One region of the Sphingomonas sp. CV7422 genome, then DNA from elsewhere that is predicted to be linked to it. Evidence: predicted binding sites of a transcription regulator. Region 1 holds the regulator's gene; the other holds the start of a gene.
What was found. The regulator LexA, encoded in region 1, represses DNA repair genes until DNA is damaged. The targets are predictions, from matches to a motif close to GTTCCNCNCTTGTTCT.
Positions count from the first base shown of each region.

Region 2: the regulator LexA is predicted to act here: its motif matches at 1,881-1,896, upstream of uvrA (excinuclease ABC subunit UvrA).

Region 1 is NZ_CP115900.1:1,464,552-1,472,293, forward strand. Features, by position in the region: gene PBN85_RS07130 (sensor histidine kinase) at 1-65, shown strand, start outside; gene PBN85_RS07135 (hypothetical protein) at 68-271, opposite strand; gene PBN85_RS07140 (citrate synthase) at 271-1,554, opposite strand; gene gltX (glutamate--tRNA ligase) at 1,571-2,992, opposite strand; partial or broken gene PBN85_RS07150 (ComEC/Rec2 family competence protein) at 3,073-5,124, shown strand; gene lexA (transcriptional repressor LexA) at 5,132-5,818, opposite strand; gene PBN85_RS07160 (molybdopterin molybdotransferase MoeA) at 5,877-7,058, opposite strand; gene moaC (cyclic pyranopterin monophosphate synthase MoaC) at 7,063-7,530, opposite strand; gene trpC (indole-3-glycerol phosphate synthase TrpC) at 7,527-7,742, opposite strand, start outside.
Region 2 is NZ_CP115900.1:3,241,714-3,249,455, reverse strand. Features, by position in the region: gene uvrA (excinuclease ABC subunit UvrA) at 1-1,873, opposite strand, end outside; gene PBN85_RS15400 (hypothetical protein) at 2,010-2,423, shown strand; gene PBN85_RS15395 (methyl-accepting chemotaxis protein) at 2,510-4,135, opposite strand; gene PBN85_RS15390 (M61 family metallopeptidase) at 4,357-6,240, shown strand; gene PBN85_RS15385 (DUF1013 domain-containing protein) at 6,798-7,478, shown strand.

The DNA of each region.
Region 1 (7,742 bases):
GGGATCTGTCGGTAGAAAGCGCCCCCGGCAGGGGCGCCAGCTTCACCCTCTCGCTGCCGGCCTGACGCTAGCGGCGCAACCGGCGCGCGACGAGGATGAGCAGCAGCCCGGCGACCGCGAGCACGACGCCACGGTCGGCCCACGGCCGCTGATCGAGCATGAAGCTCGACTCGGGCCAATGGATATAGCCAAGGCCCTGGCCGATCCACAGCATCCCCATCAGCGCCATTAGCACGCCGACGGAGAGCAGGACCGGCCGGGCGCGGCGCATCAGCGCTGGCCTACCGGGACGTAGCTACGCTGCGTCGGGCCGGTGTAGAGCTGGCGCGGACGGCCGATCTTCTGGTCGGGATCGGTGATCATCTCGTTCCACTGCGCCACCCAGCCGACGGTGCGGGCGAGCGCGAACAGCACGGTGAACATCGACGTCGGGAAGCCGATCGCCGACAGGATGACGCCCGAGTAGAAGTCGACGTTCGGGAACAGCTTCTTCTCGATGAAATAATCATCGCTGAGCGCCAGTTCCTCGAGCCGCAGCGCGGTGTCGAACAGCGGATCGTTGACCTTGAGCGCGTCGAACACCTCGCGCACCGTCTTCTGCATCACGGTCGCACGCGGATCGTAGTTCTTGTAGACGCGATGACCGAAGCCCATCAGGCGGAACGGATCGTTCTTGTCCTTGGCGCGGGCGATGAATTCGGGGATGCGCTCGGGCGTGCCGATCTCGCGCAGCATGTTGAGCGCCGCCTCGTTGGCGCCGCCATGCGCCGGACCCCACAGGCAGGCGATGCCCGCCGCCATGCAGGCGAAGGGATTGGCGCCCGACGAGCCGGCGAGCCGCACCGTCGAGGTCGAGGCATTCTGCTCGTGATCGGCGTGGAGGATGAAGATCCGGTCCATCGCCTTTTCGACCGCCGGATTGACCTCATAGGGCTCGGCCGGCACGCCGAACGTCATGCGCAGGAAGTTGCCGGTGTAGCTCAGCGAATTGTCCGGGTAGAGGAACGGCTGCCCGACGCTGTACTTATACGCCATCGCCGCGATCGTCGGCATCTTGGCGATCAGACGGTGGCTGGCGATCGTGCGCTGCACCGGATCGTGGATGTCGGTCGAATCGTGGTAGAAGGCCGACAGCGCACCGACGACGCCGCACAGGATCGCCATCGGGTGGGCGTCGCGACGGAAGCCGCGGAAGAAGGTGGCGAGCTGTTCGTGCACCATCGTGTGGCGCGAGATCGTGTGCTCGAACTGCGACAGCTCGTCCGCCGCCGGCAGCTCGCCGTTGAGCAGCAGATAGGCGACTTCCATGAAGCTCGACTGTTCCGCCAGCTCGCCGATCGGATAGCCGCGGTGCAGCAGCACGCCTTCGTCACCGTCGATATAGGTCAGCTTCGACTGGCACGACGCCGTCGAGGTGAAGCCGGGATCATAGGTGAAGTCGCCCGTCTGCGCATAGAATTTGCGGATGTCGACGACATCGGGTCCGACCGTACCGGACATGACCGGGTAGTCGAAATCCTTACCGTCCACGGAAACTTTGGCGGCGTCGGTCATGTGGTTGTCCTTCCTATCAGACTGCCATTCGGTCCGCGATCCGGCCGAGGCTTTCCTCTTTGCCGAGAAGCGCGAGCACGTCGAAGATGCCGGGCGATGTCTTGCGTCCGGTGAGAGCAGCGCGGAGCGGCTGGGCGACCTGGCCGAGCTTGACGCCCCCTGCCTCGGCGGCCTGCCGTACCGCTGCTTCGGTTGCCTCCTGATCCCACTGCTGCACCGCGTCAAGCGCAGCGTGCAGTGCAGCGAGCAGCGTCGGCGCGTCACCGGCAAGCAGGTCCGAAGCTGCCTGATCGAGGTCGAGCGGACGCTGCGCGAACAGGAAGCGCGCGCCTTCGCTCAGCTCGTTGAGATTGGCCGCGCGCGCCTTCAGGACCGGCATCGCGCGGGTCAGCAGGTCGATATCGTCATAGCCGCCGATCGGCGCGATCAGCGCGGCGAGCCGCGCGTCGTCCGCAGCGCGGATATAATGACCGTTAAGGTTCTCGAGCTTCTTGAGGTCGAATCGTGACGGGCTCTTGCCGACGCCGCCGAGGTCGAACCATTCGGTCGCCTGGTCGCGGCTGATGATCTCGTCATCGCCATGACCCCAGCCGAGCCGCAGCAGGTAATTGTCGAACGCTTCCGGCAGGATGCCGAGCTCGTCGCGATAGGCCTCGATCCCGACCGCGCCGTGGCGCTTGGACAGTTTGGCGCCGTCGGTGCCGTGGATCAGCGGGATATGCGCATAGATTGGTTCGGGCCAGCCGTTGGCGCGGTAGATCGGCAGCTGGCGGAAGGCGTTGTTGAGGTGGTCGTCGCCCCGGATGACGTGCGTCACCCCCATGTCGTGATCGTCGACGACGACCGCGAGCATATAGGTCGGCGTCCCGTCCGAGCGCAGCAGGATGAGATCGTCGAGTTCGGCATTCTGCACCGTCACCGAACCCTGGACGCGATCCTCGATCGTCGTCGCACCGTCGCGCGGCGCCTTGAGCCGGACGACGAAGGGCGCGTCGGCGGGCGCGGTCGCCGGATCGGCGTCGCGCCACGGGCTGCGGATGCGCAGCGGCGTCTTGGCGGCCTGCGCCGCGGCGCGCTGCGCGGCGATCTCGTCGGCGGTCATGTAGCAGCGATAGGCATGGCCGGTTGCGACCATCTGATGCGCGACCTCGGCATGGCGATCGGCGCGGGCGAACTGGAAGACGGCGTCACCATCCCAGTCGATGCCGAGCCAGCGCAGTCCGCCGAGGATCGCGTCGATCGCCGGCTGGGTCGACCGCGCCCGATCGGTATCCTCGATGCGCAGCAGGAAGCGGCCGCCGTGATGCCGCGCGTAGAGCCAGTTGAACAGGGCGGTACGCGCGCCGCCCAAATGCAGATAGCCGGTCGGCGACGGCGCGAACCGCGTCACGACCTCGGTCGGCTGGTGATGGGCGTGGCGATCGATCGTGGCGCTCAACAGCGCATGCTCCCGGGGTTTGAGACGTGACGGCCAGGGCGGCCGAGGCGCGCCGTAGCACGCGGATCATGCCCCTTCAAATGCCGCGGCGTCCCGTTCGGTTACAGCTCGGTATCGAAGAATGGCTGGAGGCTGAACGCGATACGCTGATCCTCTGGCTGCCGGTGAGCTTCGGTGGCGGCATCGCCGCCTGGTTCGTGCTGCCCGATCCGGCGAGCTGGACCGCCATGCTGTTGCTCTGCGTCGCGACCGCGCTCGCCGGCATCGCGCTGGCGGGGGACGGGCGGGCGGGGCGGGTGGTGGCGATCGGCGGCTTGGCCGCGGCGGCGGGGCTCGCGTCGATTTGGTGGCGGGCCGAGCGCGTCGCCGCACCGATATTGGCACGCCCCGCCGTCGTCGCGGTGCAGGGAGAGGTCGAGCGGGTCGAGCCGCTGCCGGCGCGCGACCTCATCCGCCTGACGCTGCGCAGCGACAGCGTGGGCGTGCCGCCGCGGGTGCGGATCAACCTGCCGATCGGCGACGCGCCCGACGGGCTGGGCGAGGGGGCGGTGATCGGGCTGCGCGCGCGGCTGATGCCGCCAGCCGATGCGGCGGTGCCGGGCGGCTATGACTTCGCGCGCGTCGCCTGGTTTGCGGGGATCGGCGCGACCGGGCGCGGCTTCGCGCCGGTGCGGGTGATCCGGAGCGCGGCGGGCGAGGGGCTGCGCGCGGGGCTGACCAGCCATATCCTGTCGCGCCTGCCGGGCAGTCGCGGCGGTATCGCCGCAGCGCTCGCCACCGGCGACGAGGGCGCGATCACCGTGGCCGATGCCGATGCGATGCGGCGCGCCGGGCTGGCGCATCTGCTCTCGGTGAGCGGCTTGCACATCACCGCCGCGGTGGGGGCGACGATGCTGTGCGTCCTGCGGCTGCTCGCGCTGTCGCCGTGGCTGGCGATCCGCTGGCGGCTGCCGCTGGTCGCGGCGGCGGCGGGGGCGCTGGCGGCGATCGGCTATACCTGGCTGACCGGCAGTCAGGTGCCGACGATCCGCTCGTGCGTCGCCGCGCTACTGGTGCTCGCCGCTCTGGTGCTGGGGCGGGAGGCGATGACGTTGCGGCTGGTCGCCGGCGGTGCCATCGCGGTGATGCTGGTCTGGCCCGAGGCGGTGACCGGGCCGAGCTTCCAATTGTCCTTTACCGCCATCGCGGCGATCGTCACGCTCCACGACCATCCGCGCGTCGCCGGCTGGTTCCGGCAGCGCGACGAGCCCTGGCGTCGCCGTATCCTGCGCGAAGGCGCTGCGTTGCTGCTCACCGGCGTCGTGGTCGAGGCGGCGCTGATGCCGATCGCGGTCTTCCACTTCCACAAGGCGGGGCTGTACGGCGCGGCGGCGAATATCGTCGCGATCCCGCTCACCACCTTCGTCGTCATGCCGCTCGAAGCGGCGGCGTTGCTCGCCGATACGGTCGGCCTCGGCCCACCGGTCTGGTGGCTGACCGATCTCGCGTTGCGGCTGTTGCTGGTGATCGCCCACCGCGTCGCCGCGCTGCCGGGATCGGGGATTGCGTTGCCGGCGATGTCGGCCGCGGCGTTCGCGCTGATCGTCGGCGGCGGACTGTGGCTGATGCTGTGGCGGACGCGGGTGCGGCGCTGGGGGCTGCTGCCGATCCTGCTCGGCGGCTGGTGGATGATGCAGGCGCCTGCCCCCGATCTGCTGGTGACGGGGGATGGCCGCCATATGGCGGTACGGGTCGACGGACGGCTCGCCTTGCTCCGCGAGCGCGCCGGCGATTACACGCGGGCGATGCTCGCCGAAAATGGTGGCATCGACGGCGAGCCGTTGCCGCTCAGCGGTCAGGCGGCGGCGCGCTGCTCGGCGGATGCCTGTATCGTCACGCTGGGGAGCACAGAGCGCGCATGGCGGATCGTCGCGACGCGCAGCGCCTATCCGGTCGATCGTGCCGCGCTGATCGGCGCCTGCCATGCGGCGGACATCGTCGTCAGCGAACGGCGGCTGCCGCGATCCTGCCGCCCGCGCTGGCTGCGGCTCGATGCACCGCTCCTGCGCCGCACCGGCGGCGTCGCGATCGACCTGGAAAGCCGACGGGTGCGCACGGTGCTACAGCCCGGCGACCGCCATCCTTGGCGGATCGCCCGGCTCAGTCGTAGCGGCGCAGGATGCCCGACAATTTGCCCTGCACGCGGACATGCGAGGGGACGTAGCGCTGCGCTTCGTAGGCGCGATTGGCTGGATCGAGCCGGACCATCGCGCCCTCGCGGCGGAAATATTTGAGCGTCGCTTCGCTGTCGTCGATCAGCGCGACGACGATCTCCCCGTCGCGGGCGACCTCGGTACGACGGATCAGCGCATAATCGCCATCGAGGATGCCGGCTTCGACCATCGAGTCGCCGGATACTTCGAGCGCATAATGTTCGCCGCTGCCGAGCAGGGCGGCGGGGACGGCGAGCGTCGAGCTGCCCTCGAACGCCTCGATCGGCAGGCCGGCGGCGATCCGGCCGTGCAGCGGGATCTCGATCACGTCATTGGCGGGCGCCGGTGCGGCGCGGACGTTGGTCTTGGCGGGCGGCGGTGCGGCCGGCGCCGTCGACGCGGCGGGCTTGCGCTCCGACCGTTCCGGCATGCGCAGCACTTCGAGCGCGCGCGCCCGGTTGGGCAGGCGGCGGATGAAATGCCGTTCCTCAAGCGCGCTGATCAGACGATGCACGCCCGACTTCGACTTGAGGTCGAGCGCCTCCTTCATCTCCTCGAACGAGGGCGAGATGCCGGTTTCCTCCAGCCGATCGTTGATGAAGCATACGAGCTCGTGCTGCTTGCGCGTGAGCATGGGCGATCCTTCCCCGTCAGAACAGACGCGGAACTTCTAGGGAACAGGATGGCGTCCGTCAAGCGATGACGAGGATATCTGCCGAGTCGCCCGCCCGTGCCGCCGCGGCGCCGGCCGGGCGGATGATCAGCGCCTGCGACCGGGCCAGCGTCAGCAGCATCGAACTGTCCTGGATCGTCGAGGCATAAGCGCGGCCGTCGCGTATCTCGGCACGCAGATAGTCGGTGCGCGCGCCATTGGCGGGCAGGTCCTCGCCGAGCAGCGCCAGCGTCGCGCGCGGCAGCGGGTCGGCGGCGCCCGCGAGATGCGCGATCACCGGTTTGACGAACAGGATCGCGGTGACGAAGGCGGACACCGGATTGCCCGGCAGGCCGAGCACCTGCATCGCGCCGCGTCGCCCCGCCATCATCGGCTTGCCGGGCCGCAGCGCGATCCGCCAGAAATCGATCTGGCCGCCCGCGGCCTCGAGCGCCGGCCGGACGAGATCGTGATCGCCGACCGATGCGCCGCCGGTGGTGACCAGCAGATCGGCGTCGACCCGCGCGAAGGCGTCCCGCAGCGTCGCCAGATCGTCGGGCAGGATGCCGAGGTCGATCAGCTCGACCGGCAGATCGGCAAGCATCGCGGCGAGCATCGCGCGGTTCGATTCGGGTAAGGCATCGGGCGAGGCGGGCTGGCCGGGATCGACCAGTTCGTCCCCGGTCGCGCAGATCGCGACACGGACGCGGCGGTGGACGCACAGCGCACCGACGCCGCCGGTCGCGGCGACGGCGATCCGCGCCGGGGTCAGCCGCTCGCCGCTGCGCACCAGCGTGTCGCCGGCGGTGAAGTCGAGGCCGCGGCGGCGGGTGTTGCGGCCCGGATGCGCCGGCCCTTCGCCGGTGAGTCGGATCGCGGCGCCCTGCGCGTCCACCTCTTCCTGGATCATCACCGTATCGGCGCCGGCGGGCATCACCGCGCCGGTGAAGATGCGGACGGTCTCGCCGGGCTGGATCGTGCCGTCGAACGGCCGCCCGGCCGCGCTCTCGCCGATCAGCGTCCACGGGCCGGGCAGGTCGACGAAGCGGATCGCATAGCCGTCCATCGCGGAGAGGTCGTGCGCGGGCTGCGTGCGCTGCGCAACGACGTCGTCGGCGAGCCAGCGCCCCGCGGCCTGCGCGAGCGGCACCGTCTCCTCGGCGACGCGCGGCGCGGCGGTGAACAGACGCGCCTGCGCCTCGGCGATCGGCAGCAGCGTCATCGCCTCAGGCGCGCCAGTCGCCGGACGCGCCGCCGGCCTTTTCGAGCAGACGGATGCCGGAGATCACCATCGCCCGGTCGATCGCCTTGGCCATGTCATAGACGGTGAGCAGCGCCACCGAGACGGCGGTGAGCGCCTCCATCTCCACCCCGGTCTTGCCGTCGGTCGCGGTCAGCGCGGTGGCGGTGATGCCGCCCGCGTCGATCGTCAGGTCGAGCGTGACGCGGGTCAGCGGCAGCGGATGGCAGAGCGGGATCAGCTCGGCGGTGCGCTTGGCGGCCATGATCCCGGCGATCCGCGCGACCGCGAGCACGTCGCCCTTCTTGGCCGCGCCGTCGCGGATCGCGGCGAGCGCCTCGGCAGCGACCGCGATATGACCGGTGGCGACCGCGCGGCGGCTGGTCACCGCCTTGCCGCCGACATCGACCATATGCGCGGCGCCCTCGGCGTCGATATGGGTGAGGCGGGTCACGCCTCGGCGCCGATCATCGCGCGCGTCGCCGCCTCGACATCGTCGGCGCGCATCAGCGCCTCGCCGATCAGGAAGCAATGAACGCCGTGCGCCGCCATCGCATCGAGGTCCTCGCGCCGCTCCAGCCCGCTCTCGGCGACGAAGGTGCAGCCCGCCGGCGCCTTGGCGACGAGATCATAGGTGCGGGCGAAGTCGACGGTGAAATCGCGCAG
Region 2 (7,742 bases), 1.8 Mb from region 1:
TGCGGCGCTTGGCCGGCACCGGCACCTGGCGCGTGCCGTTGAGATAATCGGCGGTGATGCTGGTCTTGCTCTTGAGCAATTGCTTGAGCGTGCCCTGCGCGACGATCTCTCCGCCGTGGACGCCGGCGCCCGGCCCCATGTCGATGACATAATCGGCGGTACGGATCGCATCCTCGTCATGCTCCACGACCAGCACGGTATTGCCGAGATCGCGCAGGCGCCGCAGCGTCGCGAGCAGCATGTCATTGTCGCGCTGGTGCAGGCCGATCGAGGGTTCGTCGAGCACGTAGAGCACGCCCGACAGGCCGCTGCCGATCTGGCTGGCGAGGCGGATGCGCTGGCTCTCGCCGCCCGACAAAGTGCCGCTGGTGCGATCGAGGTTGAGATAATCAAGGCCGACGTTGTTGAGGAAGCCCAGCCGCTCGACGATCTCCTTGAGGATGCGTTCGGCGATCGCGCGCTGCTGGTCGCCGAGATGGTTGGGCAGATCGGTGAAGAAGGCGAGCGCGTCGACCACCGACAGATGCGTCGCATAGGCGATGTCCTGCATCGCCACCTTGACCGCCAGCGCCTCGGGCTTGAGGCGCGCGCCGTGGCAGACCTCACAGGGGCGCGAACTCTGATATTTGGAGAGTTCCTCGCGCATCCACGCGCTCTCGGTCTGGAGCAGGCGGCGGTTGAGATTGCCGATCACGCCTTCGAACGGCTTCTTGACGTCATAGGCCTTCTTGCCGTCGACGAAGGTCAGCGTCACCGCCTTGCCGCGGCTGCCGTGCAGGATCAGCGCGTGGATCGCCTCGGGCAGGTCGGACCAGGGCGTGTCGAGGCTGAAGTCGAATTCGCGCGCGAGGCTGCCGAGCACCTGCATGTAATAAGGCGAGGGCGGGTTGGACTTGGCCCAGGGCACCACCGCGCCCTTCTTGATGCTGAGCCCGTGGTTGGGGACGACGAGATCCTCGTCGAACAGCAATTTCTCGCCGAGCCCGTCGCAGGCCGGGCAGGCGCCCTGCGGCGCGTTGAACGAGAATAGCCGCGGCTCGATCTCGGCGATGGTGAAGCCGCTGATCGGGCAGGCGAATTTCTCGGAGAAGACGATCCGGCCGGCGGGCGCGTTGTCGCCGAGCACTTCCGATTTGGGCGTGTGCGGCTCGACCGGATCGGCGGGGTCGACATAAGCGAGACCGTCGGCGAGCTTGAGCGCGGTCTCGAACGATTCGGCGAGCCGCGTCGCGATATCCTCGCGGATGACGAGGCGGTCGACGACGACCTCGATGTCATGCTTGAACTTCTTGTCGAGCGCCGGCACCTCGTCGATCTCGTGGATCTGGCCGTCGACGCGGACGCGGGTGAAGCCCGCCTTCTGCCATTCGGCGAGCTCCTTGCGATATTCGCCCTTGCGGCCGCGCACCACGGGGGCGAGCAGATAGAGGCGCGTGCCCTCGGGCAGAGCGATGACGCGGTCGACCATCTGGCTGACGGTCTGCGCGGCGATCGGCTCGCCGGTCGCGGGGCTGTAGGGGATGCCGACGCGCGCCCACAGCAGGCGCATGTAATCGTAGATTTCGGTGACGGTGGCGACGGTCGAGCGCGGGTTGCGGCTGGTCGTCTTCTGCTCGATCGAGATCGCCGGCGACAGGCCTTCGATATGATCGACGTCGGGCTTCTGCATCAGTTCGAGGAACTGGCGGGCATAAGCGGACAGCGATTCGACGTAGCGGCGCTGGCCTTCGGCATAGATGGTGTCGAAGGCGAGGCTCGACTTGCCCGATCCCGACAGGCCGGTGATCACGGTCAGCGTATCGCGGGGGATGTCGACATCGACGTCCTTGAGATTGTGCTCGCGCGCGCCGCGGACGGTGATCTTGGTCAGCATAAGGCGGGTTCTACTTCTGTTCTGTGGCTGAGGCTAGTGCGGGAAGTAGGAACGCAGGGAGGCGCTTGCCAGCACCACGTTGAAACATCGCCGATGGTGTCTTATCTCGACGACACACAGGCAGAAGGGCCGGCAGATGGGCAAGAAGAAGAAGGCGAAGGCGAAGCTCCCCAAGGAGGTGCTCGGCATCCGCCTGCCCAAGGAGGTGCGCGAGGTCGGCGGGGCGCTGCTCGAGAAGGCGAACAGCCCGCAGGGGCGCGAGTGGCTTGCGGCGGGGCTGACGATGGCGGCGACCGCCGCGACCGCGGCGGTGGCGAAGGGCCAGGCGCGGCGCAGCGAGGCGACGCGGCCGGCGGCGGAACGGCCGGTGCCGCCGACACCGCCGGCAACTCCCGTGCCGCCGAGCGGGGACGGGCCGCCCGAACCGCCCCGCCCCGAGGCGCCGCCGCAGAGCACCCAGACCCAGCCCGATCCGCAGGCGATCGCCGCCGCGGTCGGCAAGGCGGCGGAGGCGATGCTCGGCCGACTGTTCGGCGGCAAGGCGGGCTAGGGCCGCCCGGCGGGGCTAAGGCCGGCGTCGCCGGTCGGAGCCGCCGTCGCCCGGTCTCGCTCAGGCGCAGCGCCGCCCGACGCCGGTCAGGGCAGGCGCTGCTTGGGGAGCGGCGCGATCACCCGCGGCGAGATTTCGGTCGGGCGGAGCGGCCAGACCGGTCGCGGTTCGAAATCGGGGAGGCGGTCGTTGGCGACCTCCCATTCGCTGAAGCGGAACTGCTCGATCTGACCGGTCATCACCTTGGTCTCATGGACCAGCTTGCGCGCGGCGGCGCTCTGCTCCTCCGCCATCGCCGCATTCTGCTGGGTGACGCTGTCGAGTTCGGCGACCGCGGCGGTGATCTGTCGCAGCGCGAGCGACTGCTGTTCGATATTGTCGGCGATATTGGCGGTGATCGACGCGACGCTGCCGGCGCGTTCGATCACCTGATCCAGCATCGCTTCGGCGTCGTGGACCGAGCGGACGCCGACATGGATCTGTTCGGTCGACCGGCCGATCCGCTTCTTGACGTCCTCTGCCGCCTTGGCGGAGCGACCGGCGAGCGCGCGGACCTCGAGCGCGACCACGGCGAAGCCCTTGCCCGCATCACCGGCGCGCGCGGCCTCGACCCCCGCGTTGAGCGCGAGCAGATTGGTCTGGAAGGCGATCCGGTCGATCACCACCAGGATATCGGCGATCTCTTCGGAAAATTGCTCGAGCCGGGTGATCGCGGCCACCGCGTCACGCAGCAGGGCGCCCGATTTCTCGACATCGACGTTCGCCGCGGCGACGGTGCTGCGCACCTGCGCGGCGTGCTGCGCGGAATTGGTGACGGCCTCGCTGAGCTGTTGCAGCGTGCCGGCGGTTTCTTCGAGGCTGGCCGCCTGACGTTCGGTGCGGGCCGAATGATCGGTCGACGATTCCATCAGCTCGTCCGCGCCGGCGCTGATGTCCATGGCGCTGCGCCGGATCGTTGCGAGCGCCGAACCGAGCGCATCGGCGGCATGGTTGAAGTCGCTTTTGAGCTTGCCGAATTCGCCGGCGAGCACGCCATCGATCCGGACGGTGAGATCGCCCCCGGCGAGCTTGTGCAGGCCGCTGCCGAGGTTGCGCACGATCAGTCGCGTCTGCGAACGGCGCACCATTTCCACCAGCGCGCCCGTGGCGAAGCCGAGCACGCTGAGGAAGAGGACCGCGATCATCAGCATGCGGTTGGCCGAATGTTGCGCGCTTTCGGCGGTGTCGCGCAGCGCGGCGACACGGGCGCCCATCAGTTCGATCTGCGTATCGACGACTTTCGATGCGGCCCGTTCCGCGGGGCGAACCTTCTGGCGGAACAGGCGCATCGCGTCGCCGCGATCGCCGGAGGTCGCAGTGTCGGCAACGTCGGACAAGGCGGCGAGCACCGTGTACGACAATTGGAAATAATCCTCGGGCAGCAGATGATGCGCCGGGCCGCTTTCGAGATCGCGCAGCATCTTGCGCATCCATTGCGAGCGATCCTCGAACTTCTTGACGATGATCGATCGGTCGAGCGGATCCTCCTCGCTGATCAGGTTGAGTGCATCGCGCTGCAGCGAGCGGCTGACCGAGCGCACCTCCGCGACGCTGTGCATATATTCCTGCGCGTCGATGGCGCTGCGGTAGGTCGCACCGACCTGGCGATTCTCGTTATAGGTGATCGCGGCGAGCAGCCACAGCAGCAGAATGGCGCCGGCGAGCGACGCCATCACGCGAATATTGAAGCTACGCAGCAAGCTACGACCCTTTGCGCCGGCAAGGCCCATCCCCCGCCCGCTCCATTATAGACGGATCATGCGCGGTCACGGTGGCGAGCCGCGAAATATCAGGGGCATTGCAGATGACCGGCGACGAGAGAGCCGTCGTCGCACACCGGTGGACCGGCGCGGCGGCGGCTGCCAATAGTGAGCGAAACGACGGCGGGGACGCGATGACGATCAAATTCGGGGTGATGGCGGCAGCGGTGATGGCGGTCACGGCCGTCTCGCAGGCACCGGCGCAGGCGCAGACCGGCGCGCAGGCGGAGGCGGCGCAGCGCGCGCAGGATCCGGGCGCGCGGGCGGGAACGTCCTATGACGTGTCCTTCGCCAATGCGGCGCATCACGAGGCGCAGATCACCGCCACCTATGCGCGCGTGCCGGCCGGGCCGCTGCGCGTGCAGATGGCGCGCTCGTCGCCCGGACGCTATGCGATCCACGAATTTGCCAAGAACGTCTATGCCGTCTCGGCGAAGGATGGCGCCGGGCGGCCGCTCCCCGTGATCCGCAGCGATCCCTATGGCTGGACGGTGGCGGGGCATGACGGCACCGTCGTCGTCACCTATACGCTGTACGGCGACTGGGGCGACGGCACCTATGCGCAGATCGACACCAGCCACGCGCATCTCAACATGCCTGCGACCTTCTTGTGGGCGCAGGGCTATGACGACCAGCCGATCCGCGTGCGCTTCCACCCCTTCGATCCCCGCTGGCGGATCGCGACGCAATTGCCGGCGGGGCAGGGGACGAACAGCTTCTGGGCGCCCAATCTGCAATATTTCATGGACAGCCCGACCGAGATCAGCGCCTTTTCGCTGCGCGAATGGCCGATCACCGATGCGCTCGGCAAACGGTATGTCGTGCGGCTGGCGGTGCACCACGCCGGCAGCGACGCCGACCTCGACGTCTATACCGCCAAGGTCAAGCGGGTGATCGCGCAGCATTATGCGCTGTTCGGCCAGGCGCCGCGTTATGATTACGGCACCTATACGTTCATCGCCGACTATCTGCCGCAGATCACCGGCGACGGCATGGAGCATCGCAACTCGACGATCATCACCGACAAGCGCGGGCTCGCCGAGGCGAAGTTCGCACAGCTCAACACGCTGAGCCACGAGTTCGTCCACAGCTGGAACGTCGAGCGGCTGCGCCCCGCCGAGCTGGAGCCGTTCGACTTCACCCGCGCCAATCCGACGCCGAGCTTGTGGTTCGCCGAAGGCTTCACGCAATATTACGGGCCGCTGATGATCCGCCGCGCCGGCGAGATGAGCGTCGACGACTTCCTGCGCACGCTCGGCGGCACGCTGAGCGGCGTCGTCACCAGCCCGGCGCGGCGCTACGGCGGACCGGAGGAGATGAGCCTGCGCGCGCCCTTCGTCGATGCCGCCAAGTCGATCGATCCGGTCAATCCCAATATCTTCGTCTCCTATTATCCCTATGGCGCGGTGATCGCGCTGGCGCTCGACCTCGAGCTGCGGCAGCGCGATCCGCGGCTGTCGCTCGACGCCTATATGCGCCACCTGTGGACGACGCGCGGCGCCAGTGAGCGCCCCTATACACCCGCCGACCTCGAACGCGGGCTCGCCGAGCTGACCGACGCGGGGTTCGCCAAGGCCTTCTTCGATCGCTCCATCCATGCGAGCGCGCTGCCCGATTATGCGCCGCTGCTGCGTCAGGCGGGATTGGTGATGCGGCCTGTCGATCCGGCGCATGGCTGGTCGGGGCTGACGCTCGCGGCGGGGGAGGCGGGCGACGTGATCGTCGCCGCGCCGCCGCGGCCCGATGCGCCGGCCTATGCGGCGGGAGTCGAGCGCGGGGACATGGTGCTGGCGCTCGACGGCGCTTCGGTCGGCGATGCGGCCTCGGCGCTGGCGGCGCTGGCGACGCATCGGCCGGGCGACCGTGTCGCGATCCGCTTCCGCCAGCGCGGCGTCGTGCGCGATGCGGTGATGACGCTCGGCACCGATCCGTCGTTCGAGGTGGTGCGCGGCGAGACGGCGGGGGTGGCGGTATCGCCGGCGCAGATGGCGTTCCGCGCTGCGTGGCTGGGGAAATAGGCGCGCGGCGGCGCGGAGGGCGCAGAGGGGGTCGGTCTTCGGCGCCGGGGGGGCGGCTGGGGCGATCCGGGTCGTCGCATCCGGAGAGTTCTCCGCGCCTCCGCGTGAGAATGTGAGTCACGCGAAGACGCGAAGACGCGAAGGGGAGAAGATTGGGCGTGCGTCCTGGCGTGTGAGCGCTCCCGAGCTCGAGCCCGTCCGGTAGCTTTTCTCTTCGCGTCTTCGCGTGAGTGCTTCTTATTTTTGGAGGTTGGGGGCGGGGCAGGGGGGCGTTTGCCGTTACGATCCCCTTTCCTTGGCTCGGTCGGGTCTTGGTTCGCGCGGAGGCGCGGAGGAAGATTTTCGAAGGGCAGGTCGTCCTTGCGCATGTCTTCGCGCGCCGCTCGGCTGAGGCGGGTGTCGTGGCGATCGTCGGCGGGAGAGCGACCAATCCTGCCAGATAACACTCGGGTTGCCCTTCGCAGCGCCGCGGGGTACACGGGGGGTTAGGCAGCGGCCGCTCCGGCAAGGGGCGGCCCTATTTGTTTCCGACCCAGATGATCCGACGGAGTTCCCCCGTGGCCCAGCCTCTTATGCCCCATGCGACCGCGTCCTGGATGGTCGACAATACGTCGCTGTCGTTCGACCAGATCGCCGATTTCTGCGGCCTGCATATCCTCGAGATCCAGGCGATCGCCGACGATACCGCCGCCTCCAAGCTGACCGGGCGCGATCCCGTCCGCGCGCACGAGCTGACGCAGGAGGAGATCGACAAGGGGCAGGCCGATCCCGCCTATCGCCTCAAGATGATCAAGGGCCCCGAGCAGGTCCGCCGCACCAAGGGGCCGCGCTACACGCCGGTCAGCAAGCGGCAGGACAAGCCGGACGGCATCGCCTGGATCATCCGCAACCATCCCGAGATCACCGACGGTGCGATCAGCAACCTGATCGGCACGACGCGCACGACGATCGCCGCGATCCGCGACCGCAGCCACTGGAACATCGGCAACATCACGCCGAAGGACCCGGTGACGCTCGGCCTGACGACGCAGCGCGAGCTCGACGCGGCGGTGGCCAAGGCGTCGAAGGCGTCGGGCGCCGAGGCGGCGCCGGCCGACACGCGGCTGGAGGGCGATCGCGAGGCGCTGATCGCCAGCCTGCGCGCCGAGCGCGACGCGGCGGCGCGCGGCGTCGACGTGGCGGATCAGGACCCGGCGTCGGCGGCGGCGGCGCTGTTCCAGGATCCGTTCAAGCGCTGATGTGGTAAGGGGCGGGCGCGCCGGTTGGGCGACCGCCGTTGCGGGGTGTGGCGGCCGTAAACCGCTGTTCTGCTTGGCGGCTGGTAGCTCGCCGGCGCGGGACCTCTGCAAAACGTCGCGCCGCCCTGGACGCACCGTCACCCCGGACAGAGGATTCGCGTGAGCGGACATACCGCTGCTCCAGTGCTCCTGCGGAAGCAGGAGCCGAGGGTTCCGAGAGCTACGAGCCCTTGTCTTGCGCCGCCCTGGATTCTTGCGTTCGCA